DNA from 2 places in the Weissella sagaensis genome. Region 2 is predicted to be linked to the other one. Evidence: predicted binding sites of a transcription regulator. Region 2 holds the regulator's gene; the other holds the start of a gene.
What was found. Region 2 encodes HrcA, which represses chaperone genes, less so after heat shock. Its sites were predicted from a motif close to TTAGCACTCNNNNNNNNNGAGTGCTAA; they were not measured.
Positions count from the first base shown of each region.

Region 1 (12,044 bases), on a different contig from region 2:
TAAAGTTAGCATTTCTGGTGATAAATCAAAGACTGTCACATCTTTAAAGCCATTTTGTTTGAGTAAAATGGCTAATCGACCTGCGCCACCCGCTAGCTCCAATAATTTACCATCTTTAGAGGTTATATTCTTTTGTGCATAAGATAACCAATCTTGGTAGGCATCCTCGTCAAATAAATCATCATATAACTTCGCAAATGTTTGGTAATTCATTAGAAATCTTCCTTAATGATCCATTGATCAATTGCTACTTCTGGAGCAGCCTGCCAGTTTTTTTCAAGTCGATAAAAGTCACGTGTTGCTGTTTTAAATACGTGTACAATCAAATCACCAAAGTCCAATAATACCCATTGTCCCTCACTACGTCCTTCTTGACGAACTAATTGGAAGTCAGCTTCTGCCATCTGATCAATAATTTCATCAGCAATTGCAATCACTTGTCGTTCAGTTGGTGCACTCAAAATTAAATAATTATCAGTAATAATACTCATTTCATGAATATCCAAAGCTACTAAATCTTCAGCTCGCTTACCATCAGCAGCCTTTACTGCTACTTCCAACATATCATTAACATTAGTCATTATTTATCAACACTCCATGTATTATAAGTTAATAGCGTTCCCGGATAGATGGTAACCTTTTGCGTTAGTAAAAAGGTTAATGTATGCGCCGTTTGCCAACCAACACTAGCTGCCAAATCATCAAACGCCAACGTACGAACTTCTTCTACCCCAGGGAAATCACGCCCTGCTTCGATATAATCAGCCATATATAAGATTTGGCTGAGTTTAGTCATCACCGTAGCACCAGTGGTATGTTGCCGAATAGCATTTAAGATATCTTCATGCGCAATGCCTAATTCATCTTTTACCATTTCAGCACCAACAACACCATGCCAAATATTATTACCCCAATTAATCAAATCACGATCTAATTGTTTTTTTTCAATTTCACGCAAAAAGTCTTCATCAGAACGTTCTTTCGCATAGTCATGTGTTAAAGCTGCAATTGATGCTAATTCTGCATCAACATGCCATTTTTCAGCTAATTGTAAAGCCATCTCTTCCACACGTAAAACGTGTTCAAAACGCTTTGCTGATAGGGCTTGCGAAACTTTATCAATTAATAGTTCACGTGAACCAGTAAAAATTTTTTGTGTATAAATTAGTTTATCTGTCATTTAAATATAACCCGTTTTCTACAATATAAGCCGCTACCAAATCAGGAACTAAGTAACGGACACTTTGATGACGACTAATTCGTTGTCGAATATCAGTCGAGCTAATCATCAAATCAGGGACATCAACCCATATTACCGGGTATGCCGATTCTTTTACTTGGCCAGGGCGGTTAACCCCAACAAATTTAACTAGCTTCAGTAAATCATCAATCCGATACCATGTCTTAAGATAGGCAACCTCATCCCCACCAATTATAAAATAATATTCATAATTAGGATGTTCAAGCTTCAACTGCAACATCGTATTATAAGTATAGCTTTTACCACCACGTTGAACTTCTAACGGTTCAATATCAAAACGACTATTACCTACAATCGCTGCTTGGACCATCCGCGCACGATCAATTGGATTAATTGCTGCTTTAAAGTCGACATGTGGTGGCTTTGCATTAGGCATAAAATATACCTTATCCAAGCCTAATTTATCGGCAACTTGTTCAGCGATGATGAGATGACCAATATGTGGCGGATTAAATGTGCCGCCAAGAATTCCTATTTTTTGCTTATTTTTTGCAACCTCTGGTTCAAGTTGAAGTTGCGTCACAAATTGTTGAAATGTCGCTACCATAAGCCATCTCCCATTGCCTATTATTTATTAAATCTTTTGCACCATTACTGAATAATGACGATTCTCTTTTTCATCAGACTCGCCAAACAATACTAAAGTATGTCCGATTGTTTGTACAACTTGAATATCTGAATTTTCTTCAATAAAAGTTTTTAATTCAGTTGTGTCAACCTCAGAATTAGCTAAAATATTTACTTTAAACAACTCACGTTTATTGATTGCATCCTCTAATTGATCTAACCAATTTTTTGTTAAACCTTGCTTACCAACACTAAATAGTGGTCGCATGTCGTGTGCTGATGCTCGTAAGTAACGTTTTTGTTTTCCGCGTAGTGATATCATGTTTTAAATCATTGCCCTTCTTGTTAATACTGAAACACCCTTTGGTGCCCAGCCTGCGACAACAGTATTTGCTGGTACGGTTAGCCAACCTAATCCGTCAATCACAATATCTGTCTTTTCTGTTGTTTTAAATTCATAGCGTTGCAACGGTGGCAACATAGCTAAGTTTTCGGCTGTTGGCGGTGCTAATAAGTCACCAGCATGTTTTTCATAAAATGCATCTGCATTAGCTAACTTCGTTCGGTGAATCAACAAATTATTTTCAAAATATGCTGTGATACCAGTGCGCTGGCCTTGAATATAATCAAAACGTGCCAAAGCCCCCATAAATAAAGTCTGTCCTTCATTTAATTGGAATGTCTTAGGCTTAATTTCTTTTTGTGGTGAGACGTATTTCAAATCCTTTGCACTTAAATAATGTGCCATTTGATCTTGATGAATAATACCAGGGGTATCAATAATATTACTGTCATCATCCAGCGGAATTTCAATACGATCCAATGTTGTCCCTGGGAAGCGTGATGTTGTAATAACATCATGACGATCACCCGTTACGGACTTAATAACTTGGTTAATTAAGGTTGACTTACCAACGTTAGTAACCCCCACAACGTAAACAGAACGGTTTTTACGATATTTTGCAATTAAATCAAGCATTTTTTCAATATCTTCACCATTTTTTCCTGATGTCAAAGCAACATCAACTGGACGAAGGCCAGCAATATTAGCTTGCTGACGCATCCAATCTTTAATCTTACTGCGCTTCAATGACCGTGGTAACACATCTACCTTATTACCAACTAACAAAACGTCATTGTTTCCAACAAAGCGATGCAAACCAGGAATTAACGAGCCTGAAAAATCAAAGACATCCATAACATAAACGACCAATGAATTTGTATCTGCAATTTGCTCTAACAAATGACGAAAATCATCATCAGTTAGATTAACTGGTTGAATTTCATTATAGTGACGCAAACGGAAGCACCGTTGACAAAAGACTTCATCATTCTCAAAGCTCTTTTTAAGCGCTGACATTGGTGTGTAGCCAATCTCATTTTTATTTTCGGTTTGAATTAACGCACCACAGCCAATACAACGTAATCCTTCATCTATATATTGACGTATTGTCTCTTCACTAATCAAGTTGCTTCCTCCATTGTAATTGTGGATTGTTCTTTAACATATCCTTTTTGACACCTTTTTCAAAGAAACGATTAATCTTTGTATTCCATTGATCAGTTTCAATTAAGGGCTTAACTAAAATACTACGCATACCAGCATTATTTGCAGCCCAAACATCGGTTAATAATTGATCACCCACCATTACAATTTGACTTGGATCAAGTTGTAATGTTTTAGCAGCTTCCTTTAATCCACGAGTCATCGGTTTTAAAGCTCGTGCAACAAAGTCTAATTGCAATGGGTCAGCGACTCGTGCAATCCGATCAGCTGAATTGTTAGAAACAATTAAAACGGGGATTTGTGCTTGTTTCATTTGCAGTAACCAATCATGTAGTTCACGCGTACCATCAGGATTATTCCAGGCTACTAATGTATTATCTAAATCTGTCAAAACAGCTTTAATGTTGTGCTGTTGTAATTGTTTTGGGGTAACGCAATAAATTGCGTCAATCATCCAAGTTGGGGTAAATGAGTTCGTCATTTTTTATCCTTTTCCACTGTTAATCTTATTCTAAAGTATACGCTAAATTTGTTATTTTATAAAGAACTCTGCCACGGGATTACACGTTTTAAAATTTAAAATTAAGACAACAAATAAACCACATCTCTAGTAGAGACGTGGTTTATTACACTTTATTATTATTTTGCTACTTCAGCATTGTATTGCTTTTCACCCATACGTTCTTCACCAAGTGAAACGAAATCGTATGATAATTTATTTTGACGTTCAAATTCAGCCATACCATATTGAATCAATTCATCAATCAATTTTGTATAACTAATTCCTGAAACTTCCCACATTTGTGGATACAATGAAATATTAGTAAATCCAGGTAATGTGTTAGGCTCACCTAAGTAAGGGACACCATTGTTATCAATCATGAAATCCATACGTGTTAAGCCAACAAGTCCTAGTGCCTTGTACGCACGCAAAGCCATGTCAGTAATTTCTTCAGCTAATGCATCATCCATCTTGGCAGGTAATTCAAAGACCATTCCAGATGCATCCACGAACTTGTTATTGTAATCATACCAAACATCGTCTTCTGGCAAGACAATACCACCTAAACGTGAAGCACGTGGGTTTTCATTCCCCAAAATTGAGATAAAGACTTCACGTGGCTTATCCAAGCCACCCTCAACCAAAACTTTATAATCATATTGGAATGAATCTTTCAATGCAACTGCATACTCTTCAGCATTTGTTACACGTGAGACACCCACTGATGATCCTTGACTAGCAGCCTTAACAAACAAAACATCTGAGTTTAGCTTAGCCGTCAATTCATCAAAAGTGTAATCCTTATAATTTTGGTCAGTTACCAAAACATAATCAGTGTTACGTACACCTGCTTGATTTAGAATACGCTTTGTCAAATCTTTATCAAATGACATTGCTGATGCAGCAATTCCTGGTCCCAAATATGGCTTCTTTAGCAAACGGAACAATGCTTGCAACGTACCATCTTCGCCCAAGTTTCCATGAACTACTGGGTAGAAGAAATCAATGTTCGCCATCTCACTCAATGCAGCGATTGGCGTTAATGGATTAGACATGTCCATCTTTTCCTTAGCTGCAGCAACAATGGTATCTTCATCTTCCCCTTCAAACACGCGCCATGAATCTTTTGAGTTGATCATAATACCGTCTTTTGAAATCAAAAAGACAGTTACATCATACTTCTCTTTATCCATAGCATCATAAATGTTATGTGCTGACCGCTTTGAAACATCGTGTTCAGATGAATTTCCACCAAACAACATTGCAATATTTAATTTTTCTGACATATTGGTTCTCCCCTTGACTGTCAAACTGATTTAATATAGAAACCTAAGTATAACACACAAATCCGATTTATGGGATTCTTACATTAAAAAATTCCGGGACTCATTCAAATAATCCAAAATTTCTTTAGGCAGATTGTCTCGCATCATGAGACCCTGTAAAAATCTTTGTTGATTATACAAACAGTGCCATGCACCCTCTGATTCTGGTTGCATTTGCCGCGTCATCTCTTGACGCCATTGTTTTAATTGTTGTAAAAAGTACTTTGCATATAATTCATTTTTATTAACTAACTCTGTAATAAGGCCAATCAAACGCCGATTTTCACCCATAATAAGTGGTGTATCCAACCGTTTTAATTTTTCAATTAAAATGGTCAACAAAAATATTTTATCCGCCCGTTGCACATTATCATCATGTATAAATTCTGACATTAAATTACCAATATGCATAAAAGCATGTGCCCAACCTTTATCACCAACAAAACCACGAGTATCACGTTCTAAAGCAATATACGTAGCAAAGTTGATAAATAACGTTTGATCTACTTCATCACTAATAAATTTATTAGCACCTTTACGATTAGCATGGCGTAACATTGACAAAACAAATATTGCAAACGAACGATAAAATACGCCATCATTGTCTAGTTCATCAATATGACTAAATAATACATTATCTTGAATAAGACAACGGATTATTAAAAATAATTGATTCGTTTCAAACACACCATTTTGTAGTCCATCACTGATAAAAAAGAAAGCACCCTTATCACGCAATGCTGGATCAGTTTGCCGTAGGCTACTTAACAAATCCAAAACGTCTTGATTGCTAACTTTAACAGATTGACCAGCATACATCATTTGTTGCCATTCTAAAATACGCTGTTTAATATCTTGTGCTTGTTCATCTGATAATTGCACAACTTGGCTAGGTTCATCATAATCAATCTGATCAAGTAAATGACCAATTTGACTACCTAGTGAATTTAATAATTTACCTGCATAGACTTGTTCGTGAAGCGTCTTTAATTCATCACGAACGTCGTCAATCGTATATTCCATTCTTTGACGCCTTTCCTTGTTATTATTTGTCTCATTTAGAGTACCACAACCATTTAAAATAAAAAACACACGAATGACGACAAATATAAACTTATATCCGATTTTTTTAAAGTCCCTTATAACTATGCCCTGTTGAACAGAAAAAACGCCTACTAGGTTATTGGGTCCATACACAATAAGTTAAACTAATTCTCTAACATTTTATCGTATGTCTCATTATAGTAGACGTTTTTATGATGATATTGATAAATAAACTGATAAGTTTTAAAAATTACTCTTTCAAATGGAAATAATAGGTAGACACTGTCACATCACGGGATGCCAATGCTGCTCTTAGTTTATTACTATTTTGATTATGCAAGGCATTCTGCCAACCGTGACGTGGCACAAATTGTGGTATTAAAATCGTCAAAGAATGATTGCGAGCTGTTGTTGCTTTAGCAATTTCATCAACAAATCGCATTGCTGGTTTTGTAATAGAACGATATGAAGAATGAATATCAACATAGCGTACATCTGGAAATTCGCGCTTAAATTCAACACCCAAACGATGTTCTTTTTGGGGATTTGAATCAAACGACACATGCATCGCCAATACTTTATCACCAACCGACTTTGCATAATCAACAGCATCAGCCGTAGCCCGTGTTAAATTAGATACAAGGACAATCACCGTTGCACCATCATACCGACTCCGGCGAATAGGTTCTTGTGACAAAATTTTTAATTGTTTAGCCACTAACCGATAGTGTCGATTAATCACTAGGAAAATACGGAGGACAATTGGCATGATTAGCAAATATGGCCATACTGAAGCAAAATGTAACGTAAACAATATAATAACTAAGAGTGCTGACAATAAAGCACCAACTAGGTTAATAATTGATTTACCTAACCAAAATCCACTACGTTCACGCCACCAGTGAATAATCATCCCCGACTGCGATAAAGTAAATGGCACAAACACACAGACTGCGTACAACGGAATTAAAGCAGCTGTCGATCCTTGGAAGATAGCTAGTAGCACAATTGCACCAAAAGCGAGTGAAATAATTCCCTTTGAATATCCTAAACGATCTCCTCTATCCATGTAACTATGCGGCATAAACTTATCTTTAGCCAAATTAAAAGCTAATTGTGGAAAAGCTGAAAAGCCCGTATTTGCCGCAACCGCTAAAATGGCTGCTGTTGCAATCTGTAAGACATAAAATAAAACACCATGGCCAAATACTTGTTCACCAATTTGTGCCAAAACAGTGAGATTTTCGGCTGGCTTAATACCATAAGCAAATGATAACCCTGTCACACCCACAAGTAAAAACGTTAAAATGAGTGCCATTACCAATAATGTTGCTGCTGCATTTTTTGCCTTAGGCTTCTTGAAATTAGGTACCGCATTGGAAATTGCTTCCACCCCTGTTAACGAAGATGAACCACTAGAAAAGGCTTTTAAAAACAGCAATAGTGACACACTACCGGTTGCAATATGTCCGGTAGTTGTCGGTTGATACTGCACGTTACCTGTAAAAATATTCACGAATCCCCAAATAATCATGATAACCATTATCAAAATAAATAAATAAACTGGCACCATCAAAACACCTGCTGATTCACGCATGCCACGTAAGTTAAGACCCGTTAGCGCTAAAATGATAATGATACCAATCGCAACATTATACGGATGTAATGCTGGAATGGCTGAAACAATCGCTTCTGTTCCGGAAGCTACTGATACTGCAACTGTTAACATGTAGTCGACCAATAATGAACCACCCGCAATTAAGCCGGCATTACGACCCCAATTGGTGGAAGTAACAAGATAAGCACCACCACCTGCAGGATACTCATGAATAATTTGTCGGTATGATAGCGTAATTGCTGCCAACAAAATTAAAACCAATCCAACAATTGGTAACTGTAACCATAATGTTGCAGCACCACCTACAACCATTAACACTGTGATAATTTGCTCTGTTCCATAGGCAACAGATGACAAAGCATCTGACGATAACAAAGCCAACGCCTTTGTTCGACTAAGGTGTCTTGCATCTTCATCTAAAGTTTTTAATGGTTTGCCAATTAAAAACCGCTTCAATAAAGGCCACATCTTCTTGCTCCTCAATAAATAAAGTTAATTGTATACAACATGCATATCTTACCAACAGTTTATACAAGGACTCATTGTAGTTCTCAAATTATTAATTGTCTATCTTTTTATCTCATTTTTTATTTTTCTTTTTCATGACATTATGACAGACTTGTGCACACAAAAAATGGTGACGACTTTTGTACAGTCACCACCATTTTTAATTACTATTTTACATCATACCTGGCATGCCACCCTGAGCAGGCATTTGTGCAGCTGAATCATCAGTCTTATTAGCAATCACTGCCTCAGTCGTCAATAACAAAGCTGAAACAGAAGCTGCATTTTGCAAAGCTGAACGGGTTACCTTCGTTGGGTCCACAATACCAGCTTGAATCATATCAGTCCACTCACCAGTTGCTGCATTGTACCCAACACCAACTTCTTCATGCTTCAATTGGTTAACAATAACAGAACCTTCAACACCGGCATTTTCTGCAATTTGACGAACAGGTTCTTCCAATGCACGCTTAACAATGTTAATACCAGTTTGAACGTCGCCTTCTTCAGACAACTCCGCAACAGCTGGGATAACATTAACCAAGGCAGTTCCACCACCTGAAACGAATCCTTCTTCCACGGCAGCACGAGTAGCGTTCAAAGCATCTTCAATACGGTACTTACGTTCTTTTAGTTCCGTTTCGGTTGCTGCACCAACGTTAACAACAGCGACACCACCAGCCAACTTAGCTAGACGTTCTTGTAGTTTTTCACGATCAAAATCAGAAGTTGTTTCTGCAATTTGACCCTTAATTAATTCAACACGTTCCTTGATAGTTGCTGAATTACCATTACCTTCAACAATCGTTGTATTATCCTTGGTAACTGTAACTTTAGCAGCTTGTCCAAGTTGATCGATTGTCATATCCTTCAAATTCAAGCCTAATTCATCAGTAATGACAGTGCCGCCAGTTAAGATTGCGATATCTTCTAGTTGTGCCTTGCGACGATCACCAAATCCAGGTGCCTTAACAGCAACTACATTAAATGTACCACGCATCTTATTTAAAACAAGCGTTGGTAATGCTTCACCAGTAATATCATCAGCGATGATTAGCAAAGCACGTCCTTGTTCAACAACGCTTTGCAAAACGGGTAGAATATCTTGAATGTTACCAATCTTCTTATCAGTAATTAAGATATAAGGATTATCCAATGATGCTTCCATCTTGTCATTATCCGTTACCATGTATTGTGACATGTAACCACGATCAAATTGCATTCCTTCAACAACGTCTAAGGTTGTTTCAATACCCTTTGATTCTTCAATAGTAATGACCCCATCATTACCCACTTTTTCCATTGCTTCAGCAATTAATTGGCCAACTTCTGGGTTAGCTGCTGAAATTGAAGCAATTTGTGTAATCTCCTCTTTAGTAGAAACTGTCTTTGACATATCATGCAAAGCTTTTACAGCAGCCTCTGTTGCTAATTCAATTCCACGACGAACACCAACTGGGTTAGCACCAGCAGTCACGTTCTTCATACCTTCATTAATAATAGATTGTGCCAATACCGTTGCTGTGGTCGTACCATCTCCAGCAATATCGTTAGTCTTTGAAGCAACTTCGGCAACTAATTTAGCACCCATATCTTCAAAATGGTCTTCTAATTCAACAGCCTTTGCGATTGTCACACCATCATTTGTAATTGTTGGTGCACCAAAACTTTGTTCGATCACAACATTACGTCCCTTAGGACCAATTGTTGTTTTAACTGTATCGGCAAGCTTATCAACACCCGCTTGCATTTTTGCACGTGCATCTTCTGAAAATTCAATATCTTTTGCCATAATTTATTACCCTCTATCGTTTTATTAAGTATTAAGTATTTAAATTACAAAACTGCCACGATGTCTTTTTCGTGAACAACTAAATAGTCAACCCCATCAATACTAATTTCTGCGCCTGCATATTTATCAAAGATGACTTGATCGCCCTCTTTAACTGCAACAGGTGCTGTTAAATCGCCAACTGTTTGCGTTGAAACAGCAACGACTTTTCCTGTAACTGACTTTTCTTGTGCATTAGAAGCTAATAAAATTCCCCCAACTGATTGCTCAGGTGCTTCTGATACTTGCAATACAACACGATCTCCTAATGGTTTCAACATGTTATCTGACCTCCACAGGTTATATTTTTTCTTATTTTAGCACTCTTTATGTTTAAGTGCTAATCAACACTATCAATAATACCACACTCTTCTTTTTTTGCAAACCTTTCCTACCAGATATTTTAATACAAAAAAACGTTAATCCAACCATTATAAAACGGTTGGATTAACGTCTCATTTTAAATTTAGCAACTATGCAATGCCCTTAAATCAAGCTTTTTAATCACGTATTTAATTTTCAGTCAAAAATTGTTCTAAAGCTACACTAGCTTCCGTCCACTGATCTTCAATATCTTCTAATTGACTATCTAATGCCGCAATTTTTTCTGATAATTCATTTAGTTTTTGTAAATCAGCACCATTTTGAGGGTCATTTAATGCTTCATTTACAACATCATGTTCATCAGAAAGATCGGTCATTTGGTTTTCAAGCGCAGTCACTGCGCGTTCCAAACGGCGTTGTTCTCGTTGTTTTTCTTTTTGTTCAGCTCGTGATAATGTTTTAAGATGATCTTCTTTTTGTACCGCTTGACTAGTTGTTGTACTTTGTTCAGTAGATTCTCCAGCTGTCTTTTCAAGATAATAATCATAATCACCATCAAAAAAGCGCGTACCATTTGGTGATAATTCAACTACTTCCGTTGCCACCTCATTAATGAAATAACGATCATGTGACACAAAGAAAATAGTCCCATTATACTCGTTTAAAGCCGTTTCCAATACTTCCCGCGAATCAATGTCTAAGTGATTTGTTGGCTCATCTAAGATTAAAAAATTAGCATGCTCCAACGCTAATTTGGTTAACAAAAGACGCGCACGTTCACCACCAGATAGAGCAGCTACTAACTTTTCAACCGCCTCACCTGAAAACATAAATGAACCCAAAATTGATCGCACATCCTTTTCTGGCATCGTGGGGTGTTCATCCCAAATCGTATCAATCACAGAACGTTTGTTATCCAATGTCTGCTGTTCTTGATCATAATAACCAACTGTTACATTGGCGCCTAATTTTATTTGGCCAGCTAATAAGGGTAATTTGCCCAAGACGGTTTTAATAAATGTTGATTTACCAATTCCATTCGGTCCTACTAAAGCCACAGCATGCTGTTTATCAACTGCTACATTAACGTTTTCTGCTAGTACATGCGTCATGTCATACCCTAACTTCACATCATTAACACGTAGTACTTCATTACCTGAGTCTTCATCAGCCATAAACTGAATTCTAGCTACACCTGATTCATTTTTAGGTGCCTCAATTCGGGTCATCCGCTCTAATTGTTTACGTCGTGATTGGGCACGCTTTGTGGTTGAAGCACGCACAATGTTTCTTTTCACGAAATCTTCTAATTTAGCAATTTCTTCTTGTTGTTTATCATACGCCTTTTGTTCTTGCAAAATATTAGCAGCTTTTTGTTTCATAAAATCACTATAATTACCTTTATAATGATCCAACTGCCCCGAATGCATATCATACACTTCTGTTACGACACGATCCAAGAAGTAACGATCGTGAGAAACAATTAGTAAGGCACCTTGATAATTTTTAAGGTATTGCTCTAACCACGCTAGCGTTTGCATATCTAAATGGTTAGTTG
Region 1 covers NZ_BLKA01000001.1:21,978-34,021, forward strand. The annotation lists gene G7Y65_RS00115 (class I SAM-dependent DNA methyltransferase) at 1-213, opposite strand, end outside; gene rsfS (ribosome silencing factor) at 213-581, opposite strand; gene yqeK (bis(5'-nucleosyl)-tetraphosphatase (symmetrical) YqeK) at 581-1,180, opposite strand; gene G7Y65_RS00130 (nicotinate-nucleotide adenylyltransferase) at 1,170-1,808, opposite strand; gene yhbY (ribosome assembly RNA-binding protein YhbY) at 1,836-2,150, opposite strand; gene yqeH (ribosome biogenesis GTPase YqeH) at 2,154-3,296, opposite strand; gene G7Y65_RS00145 (YqeG family HAD IIIA-type phosphatase) at 3,289-3,816, opposite strand; gene G7Y65_RS00150 (D-alanine--D-alanine ligase family protein) at 3,975-5,123, opposite strand; gene G7Y65_RS00155 (DUF2785 domain-containing protein) at 5,202-6,185, opposite strand; gene kimA (potassium transporter KimA) at 6,457-8,292, opposite strand; gene groL (chaperonin GroEL) at 8,504-10,123, opposite strand; gene G7Y65_RS00170 (co-chaperone GroES) at 10,168-10,443, opposite strand; gene G7Y65_RS00175 (ABC-F family ATP-binding cassette domain-containing protein) at 10,675-12,044, opposite strand, start outside.
Region 1: G7Y65_RS00170 (co-chaperone GroES) is a predicted target of HrcA. The motif match lies at 10,480-10,506, and genes of this name have one in related genera.

Region 2 (12,044 bases):
ACCTCCGTTTTCTTTATCAATTATGCCATACAAAAAAGCAAGTAACCTTAAACAAAGTCACTTGCTTGTATTTTTAGCCGAAAAATCCTTTTTTATGTTCACCAGTCATTGCTTCTTTAAAAGCTTCAAGTGCTTTCTTCTGTTCCTTATTCAATTTCTTTGGAACATCTACATACAATGTCACAATGTGATCACCGTTGTTACCACTACGCATATGTGGTGCACCTTTACCACGTAGACGGAAATTAGTCTCAGTTGCTGTACCAGAAGGCACCTTTAATTTAACATCACCATGCACTGTTTTAACTGAAATTTCGCCACCTAATGCAGCTGTTGTAAAGTCAATTGGCATACGTGAATAAATCGTTGTCCCTTCACGTTCAAAATCATCCTTTGACGGTGAAACACGGAATACAACAAACAGATCACCATATGGACCACCATTAAAGCCGGCTTCACCTTGACCAGTCAAACGCATTTGTTGACCATTTTCAACACCAGCTGGAACAGTAACCTTTAGTTCTTTGCTTTCTTGTTTACCGTCATTTGTTGCACGTGTATACGAAATTGTTGCATCTTTACCAAAAACAGCCTCTTCAAAGGTTAGATTCATTCTGTATTGCAAATCTTGTCCCTTGCGTGGACGGTTAGGATCTTGGAATCCACCACCAAACATTTGACTAAAGATATCACCAAGGTCAGAAAAGTCGCCATATTGGGCGTTACCGCCACCAAAACCACCAAAGCCACCGAAACCACCTTGACCACCAGGTTGGCCATCTGTTGCACCATATTGGTCATACATTGCACGCTTTTGTTCATCACCTAATGTTTCATAGGCTTCTTGTATTTCTTTATATTTTTCTTCAGCACCTGCCTCATGATTAAGATCTGGGTGATACTTTTTTGATAATTTACGGTAAGCCTTCTTAATTTCATCTTGTGAGGCATTTTTATCAATACCTAAACGCTCATATAATTCAGTATTATTCATGAGGCAAATCCTCCTAAAAATTTTAATATGTATCGTGATTGCGAGCTGCTATTCTCACAATCACGTACGGTCTGTAACGTAGGGGTGTTCAGATCGTTAAATCATTTGATTATTTCTTATCGTCATCTGATACGTCTTCAAAGTCACCGTCAACAGTATTGTCATCTGATTGACCTTCTTGTGCGGCACCTTCTTGACCTTCAGCTGGTTGTGCTTGTTGATACAACTTAACAGCTAATTCTTGAGAAACCTTTTCCAAAGCTTCCTTCTTGGCCTTCATATCTTCTAAGTTATCAGCTTCCTTCGCTGCTTTCAAGTCTGCAACGCCATCTTCTACTGGTTTCTTATCATCTTCAGGCAACTTGTCGCCAACTTCTTCCAAAGTCTTTTCTGATTGGAAAATCAATTGGTCAACTTCGTTACGTAAGTCAGCTTCTTCCTTACGTGACTTATCAGCTTCTTCGTTAGCCTTTGCATCATTCATCATACGTTCAATTTCTTCATCTGACAATGATCCTGAGCTTTGGATGGTAATCTTTTGCTCTTTATTTGTTCCCAAATCCTTAGCAGATACAGAAACAATACCATTACGATCGATGTCAAACTTAACTTCAATTTGAGGTACACCACGTGGTGCAGCTGGAATATCTGCTAATTGGAAACGACCCAATGTCTTGTTATCGGCAGCCATTGAACGCTCACCTTGCAAAACATGGATATCAACAGCTGGTTGGTTATCAGCAGCGGTTGAGAAAGTTTGTGACTTTGATGTTGGAATAGTCGTGTTACGATCAATCAACTTTGTAAAGACACCACCCATTGTTTCAATTCCCAATGACAATGGTGTAACATCAAGCAAAACCACATCCTTAACATCACCAGTGATAACACCACCTTGAACAGCAGCACCAAGAGCTACGGCTTCGTCAGGGTTAATTGAGTGATCAGGTTCCTTACCTGTCAAGTTCTTAACAGATTCTTGAACAGCAGGAATACGAGTTGAACCACCGTTTAAGATAACCTTGTCAATTTCATCAATTGATAGACCGGCATCCTTCAAAGCGCTACGAACAGGTGCTTCAGCACGCTTTACCAAATCAGCCGTTAATTGATTAAATTGTGCACGAGACAAAGTTGTTTGCAAGTGCAATGGACCTTCGTTAGTTGCTGTAATAAATGGTAGGTCGATTTGAGCTTCAGTAGCTGATGACAATGTCTTCTTAGCTGTTTCGGCTGCATCCTTCAAACGTTGCAAAGCAAGCTTATCATTCTTTAAGTCAACACCGTGTTCTTTCTTAAAGCCATCAGCTAACCAGTCGATAACCTTTTGGTCAAAGTCGTCACCACCAAGGTGAGTGTCACCATTTGTTGACAATACTTCGAACACACCATCACCCAATTCAAGGACAGAAACATCAAATGTTCCACCACCCAAATCGTAAACCAAAATCTTTTGGTCTTGGTCTAATTTATCTAAACCATATGCTAATGAAGAAGCAGTTGGCTCGTTAACAATACGCTCAACTTCTAATCCAGCAATCTTACCAGCATCCTTAGTTGCTTGACGTTGTGCGTCATTAAAGTAAGCTGGTACAGTAATAACAGCTTTATCAACTGTTTCACCTAAGTAATCTTCAGCATACTTTTTGATGTATTGTAAAATCATAGCTGAAATTTCTTGTGGTGTATAGTCCTTACCATCAACAGTTACTTTGTAACCAGGCTCACCCATGTGTGACTTGATTGACAAGATTGTATCAGGGTTAGTAATTGCTTGACGCTTTGCTGTGTCTCCAACTTGCGTCTCACCGTTCTTAAATGAAACAGCTGATGGTGTCGTACGACCACCATTAGGATTAGTAATAATCTTTGGTGCGCCACCTTCCATAACGGCAACAGCTGAATTTGTAGTTCCTAAGTCAATTCCAATGATCTTTGACATAATAATTTACCTCTTATTGATCAGATTTTTTTATTTGTTAAATACTAATATTAATGAATAACTGCTTAATTATAAACAGATACCATCGCTGGTCGAACAACACGATCAGCTAAAACGTAACCCTTTTGAAGAACCGTTGCAATGGTATCCGCTGGATGATCATCATCTGCAGGTACTGATTGAATTGCTTGGTGGAAGTTAGGATCAAATGCTTCACCAGCCTCACCGACTGCTCTCACATCATGTTCTTCAAGTGCTGAAATTAGCGTTTTATACACCATTTCAACACCCGTCTTAATTTGTTGCGCTGAATCATCATCAGCTTCAACTTGCAAAGCACGCTCTAGATTATCTACAGCCGGTAAAATTGATTGCGCTAATTTTTGATTAGCAAATTTAACAGCTTGAGATTGCTCTTTTGCATATCGTGCTTGCATGTTTTGCATTTCTGCATGAGCACGCAAGTACTTATCTTCTGCTTCAGAAACTTTGGCTTCTAACTCAGAAATTTGATCTACTGTAGAAGTTGTTTCTTCATTATCAGTGTCAACATTGATTTGTTCACCGGTAACTTCGATTTCTTCTTCAGGAGTCTGCTTTTCCTTTGACATGTCAACACCTCTTTTCTAACGATAATATTCTAGTAACTGTTGCGTTAAAGCACTCCGGAACGCATCAACCAAGCTTATCATGTCAGCGTACCGCATAGATGTTGGACCTAATATAGCTATTGCCCCAACGCCGTACTGTGCAACACGATATGTGGCTGATACTAAACTATATGGTGATAACAAACTGTTACCATTTTCATCACCAATTTGTACCATCACTCCGTCATTTGCCGTTCCAACAACTCGTCGCATATCTCTAGCTGAATCAAGCAATTGATATAATTGTTTGATATCTTGCAAACTAGAATCAGTCGTGAAGTCAAGAACATTTAAATAACCGCCAATGAACACTTTATCATGAATAGAACGTGCCAAGACATCACCGAATAATTGCAAAAATGCAACTGGTGTTCGGATTGTACGTTCCATCTGCCAAGGCAAGTCACCAGTTAGGGTTCGTAAAACTTCAATAATGGGTTGGTTCACTAATGTCTTATTAATGTAATCAACCATATCATCAAGATTTTTTACGGACATACCTTCTGGTAAACGAAAACTTTGACTCGTAACTTGTCCATCATTCGTAACAATAATCGCCATAATTTGTTGGCCGTTAATTGGTACGAGACGAAAACCTGATAAGCGAATATCTGCTGATTCAGGTTTTAGAGCAACAACCGTATAACCTGTTAGGCTTGCTAATTCATTTACCATTGTTTGCATCAAATCATCAATTTCTTGAAAATTACGATTAAACACATGTTCTAAAGATTCCTGAACAACTTTTGATAAATGTTGCTGACGCATTAATTCGTCAACATAATAACGATAGCCTCGCTGTGAAGGGACGCGACCAGATGAAGTGTGCTCTTTTTGTAGCAAGCCCAATTCCTCTAATAGTGCCATTTCATTACGCACAGTTGCTGAACTTACTGCTAAATCTAATTCACTTAATAAAGTTTTAGATCCAACAGCTCTGCCGGTTTTTGCGTAATCACGAATTATGGTGGCTAATATTAGCCGCTGTCTTTCCGTTAACATACGCGTCACCTCCTTAGCACTCTCAACTACTTCGTGCTAACAGTTATTATAGTACACGCCTTATATCTAAATGTCAACACTTTTAGCACTCTTTATTGTAAAGTGCTAATTTATTTCTAAAAATGCTGTTATAGCTAGCTTTTTAAACAATGTAACCAATTAAAAATCCGTAAATTGATTACAAATCATCGAATTCACGGATTTTTCCATATTTACTTAGATACTTTTAACGAGACTCACCTACGATAACATTTCCTGCATATCCAAAACCGACCTTTGTTACATTCTTATTTAACACCCAGTTATAATGTCCCCTCGTACCAACGGGCAACATATTTATTTCATTAAACCAAGCATTAATAACAGGATAACCTTTTGACCACCCTATACCGATTACTTCACCAGCTGTCCGCCAGTGATCCGATGGAATCCCACGTGAATTTGTATAGTTAGCCCTTGTTGTTGCTAGGTTAGCTAATTCATTATCCCAGATAAGTGGCTTGCAGCCATTAGCTGTTCGTATTTTATTCAACTCTCGAAGTGTTACGTCATTTTCTTCTTGCTTATGGCCAACACCTTCATTATTAAAAGACCACTTATTGCCATTAATCATAACTGTTTGGTTTGTTATTTTTAAATACGTTATTGGATCAAAGTAATAATAGTTTTCTTGCCAACGTTGCAACCCACTCTGTACAACACCATTATTATCAACAAGATACCACTTACCCCATTGAGATAATACATAATCCCGCTTATTTAATAATTGACTTGTATTTAAATCAAAATAGTAATATTTACCTTCTATTTTATGAATACCTGTTAATAAAACACCATCATGATTTGCATAATATTTTCCTCCATTAATTTTTAACCACTGATTTTTACGAAGATAATGTGTATTATCTTCACCAAAATAATACTTGTTTCCTGAAATATGTTGTAACGATGAAACAGCTTTGCCATCGTTATTAAAATAGTATGTGTTACCCCATTGGTTTTTAAACACATTATCTTGCCGTAAGCCAGTATTACTATCAAAATAATAATATTGCCCATACCATCGTTGAATTCCAGTTTGTTTTTGTCCATTTTTAAATAGATACCAATTATGACCATCATTTAGATAGCCATTACCTAACATCCCATTTTGATAAAAGCGATGATTAATGTATTCATTCTTATTTTGGGCATTCACACACTTATCATTAGTTACCGTAACTCCCATAGAAATTGCGATAAACATCACACTTGCAATATAATAGCCTTTTTTCATCAAAATTCTCCTTATAACTTTGTCTTTCTTAACAACGTATATAAGGACGTTCAAAATAATTTTTTGTCTATTAAATTATTATCTCTATTTTTTTATAGCTTTTGTTTTCGGGTCAAAATAATACCATACACCATCAATTAGCTGCCAATCTACAAGTAGTATATTGTTATGAACATATTGTCTATCACCTAGTTCATTCGTTTGCCACCCGTTAGATAGAAAGAGTGTACTATTCTTATCATCAATATTTTGTGTCATATTACGATTATGAACAATGAAATTTGATATTGCATATCTCATTTGTTGATAAACATCTGTTTTTGGATGAACACCATCGTTTAAAGAATATTGACTATAAGCAAAAGGTGACTGTTGCCAATTAATAATCGGAATGCCAAAACTATTAAACGTTACTTTCAATGCGTCCTGCAAATCTTTAAGCGTATAATCACTGGCTTTTTTTTGCAGATAAGAATCAAACGGGACACTCCCCATAATTTTTAAATTAGGATTTGCCTGTTTTAATCGATAAATATTTGATTGTAACCTTTGTTGAACATAACCAATATTATTATCACTATAATTCAAATCATTCACACCGAGTGCAATTAGCAAATAATCTGCACTTTTAAATTCTACATCATTAATAATGTTAGTGACATTATTTGTTAAATCGACTGGTTTAGTTGCGCGATTACCACTTATCTGTGCACCAGAAAAAGAATAACAATCATTTAGTGAATTAGGTTGCAACAGTCGCCTTACAATATTGGGACATGAGTTACTAACAACCCGATTACCATTCCAACCGATCATTAAAGAATCACCAATTATCCAAATATTTTTATCTTTAAAATAGGCTAGTTCCACTAAATTGGAACAATTTTTATTACCTTCGTTTATTTCCAAACCTTTTTTATAATTAGCATTAACAAGTCGTCCTTCGTAAGCTCTGACTACTTCACTTTCTAAATTAAAAACAAAAAAACAGCTAAGAGAGTCAACAGAAGCCTTATTATTAACATGCTTACCACCTCATTTAATTTATTGTCTCATCATACTACGAAACAAATTACGTAGAAAAAATAAAATTAAACAACCAATAAAAAATTAGTTTTTTGGGCAATTACACTAATCAAAAAAAGATAGACCAGCGACTGCTGATCTATCTAATCGGTTTAATTTTTTATTATTCATCATGATATTTTCGTGATACTAATTAACATCATGCTTCTCGTTAGGAAATTCAATAGTCGGATTGAACTCCTTACCTGCAGCAATACCATCACGCATAATTTTTAAACGTGCATCTTTATCGGGTAAATTACTTTTCTTTAAACGCATATAATCCCACTTAATTTTCGCCTCACCACGAACTCGTCGATAAAAATTACGCTTTTGCATCGTATAAACACGATTACGATACATATTAAAGTAACGTGACACACGTTCCGGAATATCATTGGTAATATCATCTTCTGTATTAGAACGCATTTTATGCGTTACATTAGAAGCAGGAACTAAGTAACCCGGAGCAAGTTTTAAAGCCCGCTCTGTATATTCCAAATCATCAATCCAAATAAAAAAATCTGTAATTGGTAAACCAATTTCACCAACAATATGACGTGGGAATAAAACTGAAACAAACGTCCCATTTTCTACTAACACAGGCTTAGTAAATTTTTTATTCAATGTTGTATTAAACGTACCGTATTGACGTAATACATTTCTAACTGATGGGGTCCCATCAGTGAACAAAACATTCGATGATAAGAAACTAAAGTTTTGATTTTCATTAGCAAATGCTAATAAAGGTTGCAGTGAATCTTGATGTACAATCGTATCATCATCCATTACCCAAACATAATCATCATCAGTTTGTTCATAAAAATAACGAATACCAGCATTAAATCCGCCTGCACCACCGACATTTTCAGCCAGGCGGACATACTCAATACGGTCACCCAGTGATTCTAAAAATTCCTTCGTGTCATTATCAGAGTTATTATCAACAACAATTAAGTGCGATAATTTTGGTTCAACAGATTCTAATGCTGCAATAGCTTCTTTAAGCATTGGTAATCGATTATAGGTAACAATGACTGCACTTACTTTTCCCATTTGATTACTCCTTTACCTTGTTCTTCGCATATTCCACTGACGGATGGAAAAACCAACCATGAACAACACCTTTAATTACCATTCTGACACGTAGCCATTTTTTAGGCTGTCCATTAAAGAAAATCATTAACATTTCATAGGCTATCCGAATATGAGCACGCAAAAAACGAATAAACCCACGATTACGACTAAAGTACATCCGATTTCTAAAGGCATAGAAATATCTTGGTACACGGTTAATTGAATCTAACGAAACATTAGATTCAACATTTTGTGCCATCTTATGAATAATCCGTGATGTTGGCACCATATATCCTGGTAATTGCCGTGCTGCACGTTCCGTATATTCAATATCATCCCCCCAGATAAAGAATTCTTTAACTGGCAGACCAATTTTTGCAACAATTTGACGGGTAAACATTACTGAAACAAAAGTTGCGTTTCGTAGTTGTTCCATTTCAGTTGCATCTAATGGGATTTTTTTAAAGCGGTTAATTGGAAATGGTAAATTCATTTTAGCACGAGTATTGTCAGTCCAACGCACATCTGAAGCCAAAAAGCCAAATTGATTATTAACTTTTTTAGCACCTTCAAGTAGCTCCGTTAGCGCAGAAGGCGTTGGCACAGTATCATCATCCATTAACCATACATAATCGTCATCCGTTTCTTCCATAAAGTAACGAACACCTTTATTAAACCCACCAGCACCACCAATATTCTCAGGTAAACGCACATAACGAATTTGATTACCAAGACTAGTTAAATATTCTTGTGTATCTGCTTCACTATTATTATCAACAATAATAATGTTATCTACCTTTGTATCAGAATTCTGTAACGCCGCAATAACTTCTTTTAACATCGGTAGACGATTATACGTTACTACCACAGCACTCACTGTCATGTTATTTTCTCCAAACTAAATATAATAATTTAATATTAACAAATGAACAAATACTTCGTCATTCATTACCTTAATAGATGTACTTTACTTATTTTTCTTTACGTGAAACATAAATTGGACGATGTTTTGACTCTAAATAAATATTAGAAATATATCTACCTAAAATACCAATACTCAATAGTTGCATCCCACCTAGCGCTAACACAATAACCACAATTGATGCCCAACCAAAAACTGAAGTTTCAGGATATATAATGGCTCGAATGAAAACGATGATTGCGCCAATTAACGCTAATAAGAAAGAAAACATCCCCAAGAATGAAACCAGCACTAATGGTGCTCTCGAAAAATCAATAAATCCTTCAATTGAGTAACTTAACAATCCCCAAAATGACCACGACGTATTACCAGCAACACGATCCTTATTTTCATATTCTAAATACTTTTGCTTAAAACCAACCCAAGAAAAAATCCCCTTTGAGAAACGATTATATTCTTGCATGCTTAAAATTGCATCCACCATTTGTCGTGTCATAACACGAAAGTCACGCGCACCTTCAACAATATGCGTATCTGACATGGCATTAATTAATTTATAGAACAACTTAGAGAACCATGAACGAAGGATAGGCTCACCTTTACGACTTGTACGACGTGCACCAACTGCATCCCACTCACCTGATGACACACCAGCTAACATCTCTGGTAACATTTCAGGTGGATCTTGCAAATCAACATCCATTACGGCAATAAAATCACCTGTTGCATGTTCTAAACCTGCATATAAAGCTGATTCTTTACCAAAATTACGTGAAAAAGAGACGTAATGAACGTTTTCATCTTTGGCTGCTAATTTTTCTACTTCAACCATAGTATTGTCTGTAGAACCATCATCAATATACCAATATTCTAAATCATACTCTGAAAAATTCTGATGCTCTGCTTCCAAAGCCTTATAAAATAATTCGACCGTATCTTGTTCGTTGAAAACAGGGACCACTAACGATAACTTAGACATAAATTTTTCTCTTCCTAACTAACTGTACTAGTTATAAGTATAACAAAAAAAGCACCCCTTCACGGGCACTTTTTTTAATCATTTATTTATTAAAGTGTTCTGCGATAAATTTTTTGATATTACCAATAAAGTTAGCACGTAATAAAATCGTCAAACTAAAGTAAATGATAATCCCGACAACAATCTGAATAACTGATCTAGCTGGTGTTGCCGCCATATTTATCGTCATGATAAGTAACACAATAAACATCACAATACCAGCCACAAAGTATTTCCAAACACCATTGAATAATTTAGCAAAAGACAAATCATAACGCACAACCCAAAACTGGTAAATCGTTACTGCTACTTCCGAAATAACAGTTGCAATTGCAGCACCGTATAGACCCCATAATGGAATCGTAATAAAATTCAACAAGATATTAACAAAAGCACCCACCGTTACAGATATCGTAAAATCTTTTGTCCGATTAATTGGCATTAAATATTGTGTGCCAATCACATTACTCCAAGCAATGAATAACACAATTGGCGATAAAAGCGAGATTGTCCAACCAGCAGGCAAAAAGTTAGCACCCATATACCAAATAGCCGTTTTGGGTCCTAATGCCATCATACCAAACATCAATGGCACAGCTAAGGCCGTTACAAAATCCATCGATAGATAAATTGCTTTGTTAACAGCCTTCATGTTGCCTTTTGAAAAATAACTGGCAACACGTGGTAACATAACCGTTCCCATCGCTGTCACTAACGCAAGTGATACTTTCACTATTTTATCAGCATTTTCATAGAATGCGGCTGAGTCAATCGTGCTATTTTGGAATAATGGCAACATTGTTTTATTCAGTTGTAAATAAACCTGTGTTGCAATTGTTGGTATAAATAAACCAATCGTTGGTAATAAATGACGTCGTAGATCCAAAGTACTGATTTTTGGGAACTTAACCTTACCTGGTATATAAAACCACATCGTAATATTACCAACAACTTGCGTTAGAGCTAATAGTAAAATATAACGATTAACATCAGCTGGTGACTTCACAACTAAGAAAATTAAGATAACCATCGCAATTTTAACTAGCGAATTACGAATAACTGTTTTCTTAAAATCTTCCAAGCCCATAAAATACCATGAAATATCAAGCAATCCTGAAACAATCACCCAAGTTTGTAAATACAATTGGTGATTATTTTGACTAAATTCACCTGATACATTTCGCATGCTATAAATAAATAATATGTAAAGTGCTATTGAAATTAAACTAACAATTGTGTGCAATAGTTGAATTTCCCAAAAGCGCTTATTTTGTAATGCAACATCATCACGGACATACGCAATTTCACGTTGCCCATAAAGTGTAATTCCTAACGTTGCAAACAATAAGAAATAACTAACAATTGAATTTGTCCAAGCTTGAACACCCATTCCTGACGCACCTAAAACATGCGAAAGATAGGTCATTGTAATTAAGGGCGCTAACACCGTTAGTAATTGATAAAATACATTGTATAAATAATTTTTAACAACTTGCATATTTTCCTCTATTCATACAGACAGGTTGCTCACTCACCTGTATTCCTATTATTAGGGTAATAACCTTTTAACAACTGGGATTCTTTGTAAAATTAATATCATGATGACACTTAACAGCCACACAATCAACGGTAAAATAAATAGATGTACCCATGATGATGCCGACAAACTAAATACATGTTCAATTATCATAATCAAAAATTCATGAATCACATATACACCTAGTGAAACACCCGAGAGTTTGCGTAGCCATGTTGCAACCTTTGCGGATGGTTGCCAGGTTATATCAAATCGGTGTTGTGCCCACGCCCAAATACCTAAAGGAATGAAGAAACCACCAATTGAAAAGACACTATACACATCACGAACTGTTTCACCACGTATAGCTGACAGCACAATTGTGGTTAAAATCATAAAAATGATACTTAATCCAGTACCAGCATATAACCAATACCGTACTTTTTTAGTTATCTCAAACGTATGTAAATACCAACCAATAAAGAAAATACCAACACCTGTTGACAAAACCAATGGCACATTATTGACCATTTGATCTGGTGTACGTTGCAACAACATATAGCCATAATTAATAATACCAAC
Region 2 covers NZ_BLKA01000002.1:96,067-108,110, reverse strand. The annotation lists gene G7Y65_RS03115 (DnaJ C-terminal domain-containing protein) at 74-994, opposite strand; gene dnaK (molecular chaperone DnaK) at 1,104-2,936, opposite strand; gene grpE (nucleotide exchange factor GrpE) at 3,002-3,547, opposite strand; gene hrcA (heat-inducible transcriptional repressor HrcA) at 3,563-4,588, opposite strand; gene G7Y65_RS03095 (CAP domain-containing protein) at 4,815-5,864, opposite strand; gene G7Y65_RS03090 (SGNH/GDSL hydrolase family protein) at 5,949-6,734, opposite strand; gene G7Y65_RS03085 (glycosyltransferase family 2 protein) at 7,080-7,985, opposite strand; gene G7Y65_RS03080 (glycosyltransferase family 2 protein) at 7,990-8,889, opposite strand; gene G7Y65_RS03075 (glycosyltransferase family 2 protein) at 8,978-9,907, opposite strand; gene G7Y65_RS03070 (flippase) at 9,990-11,444, opposite strand; gene G7Y65_RS03065 (acyltransferase) at 11,496-12,044, opposite strand, start outside.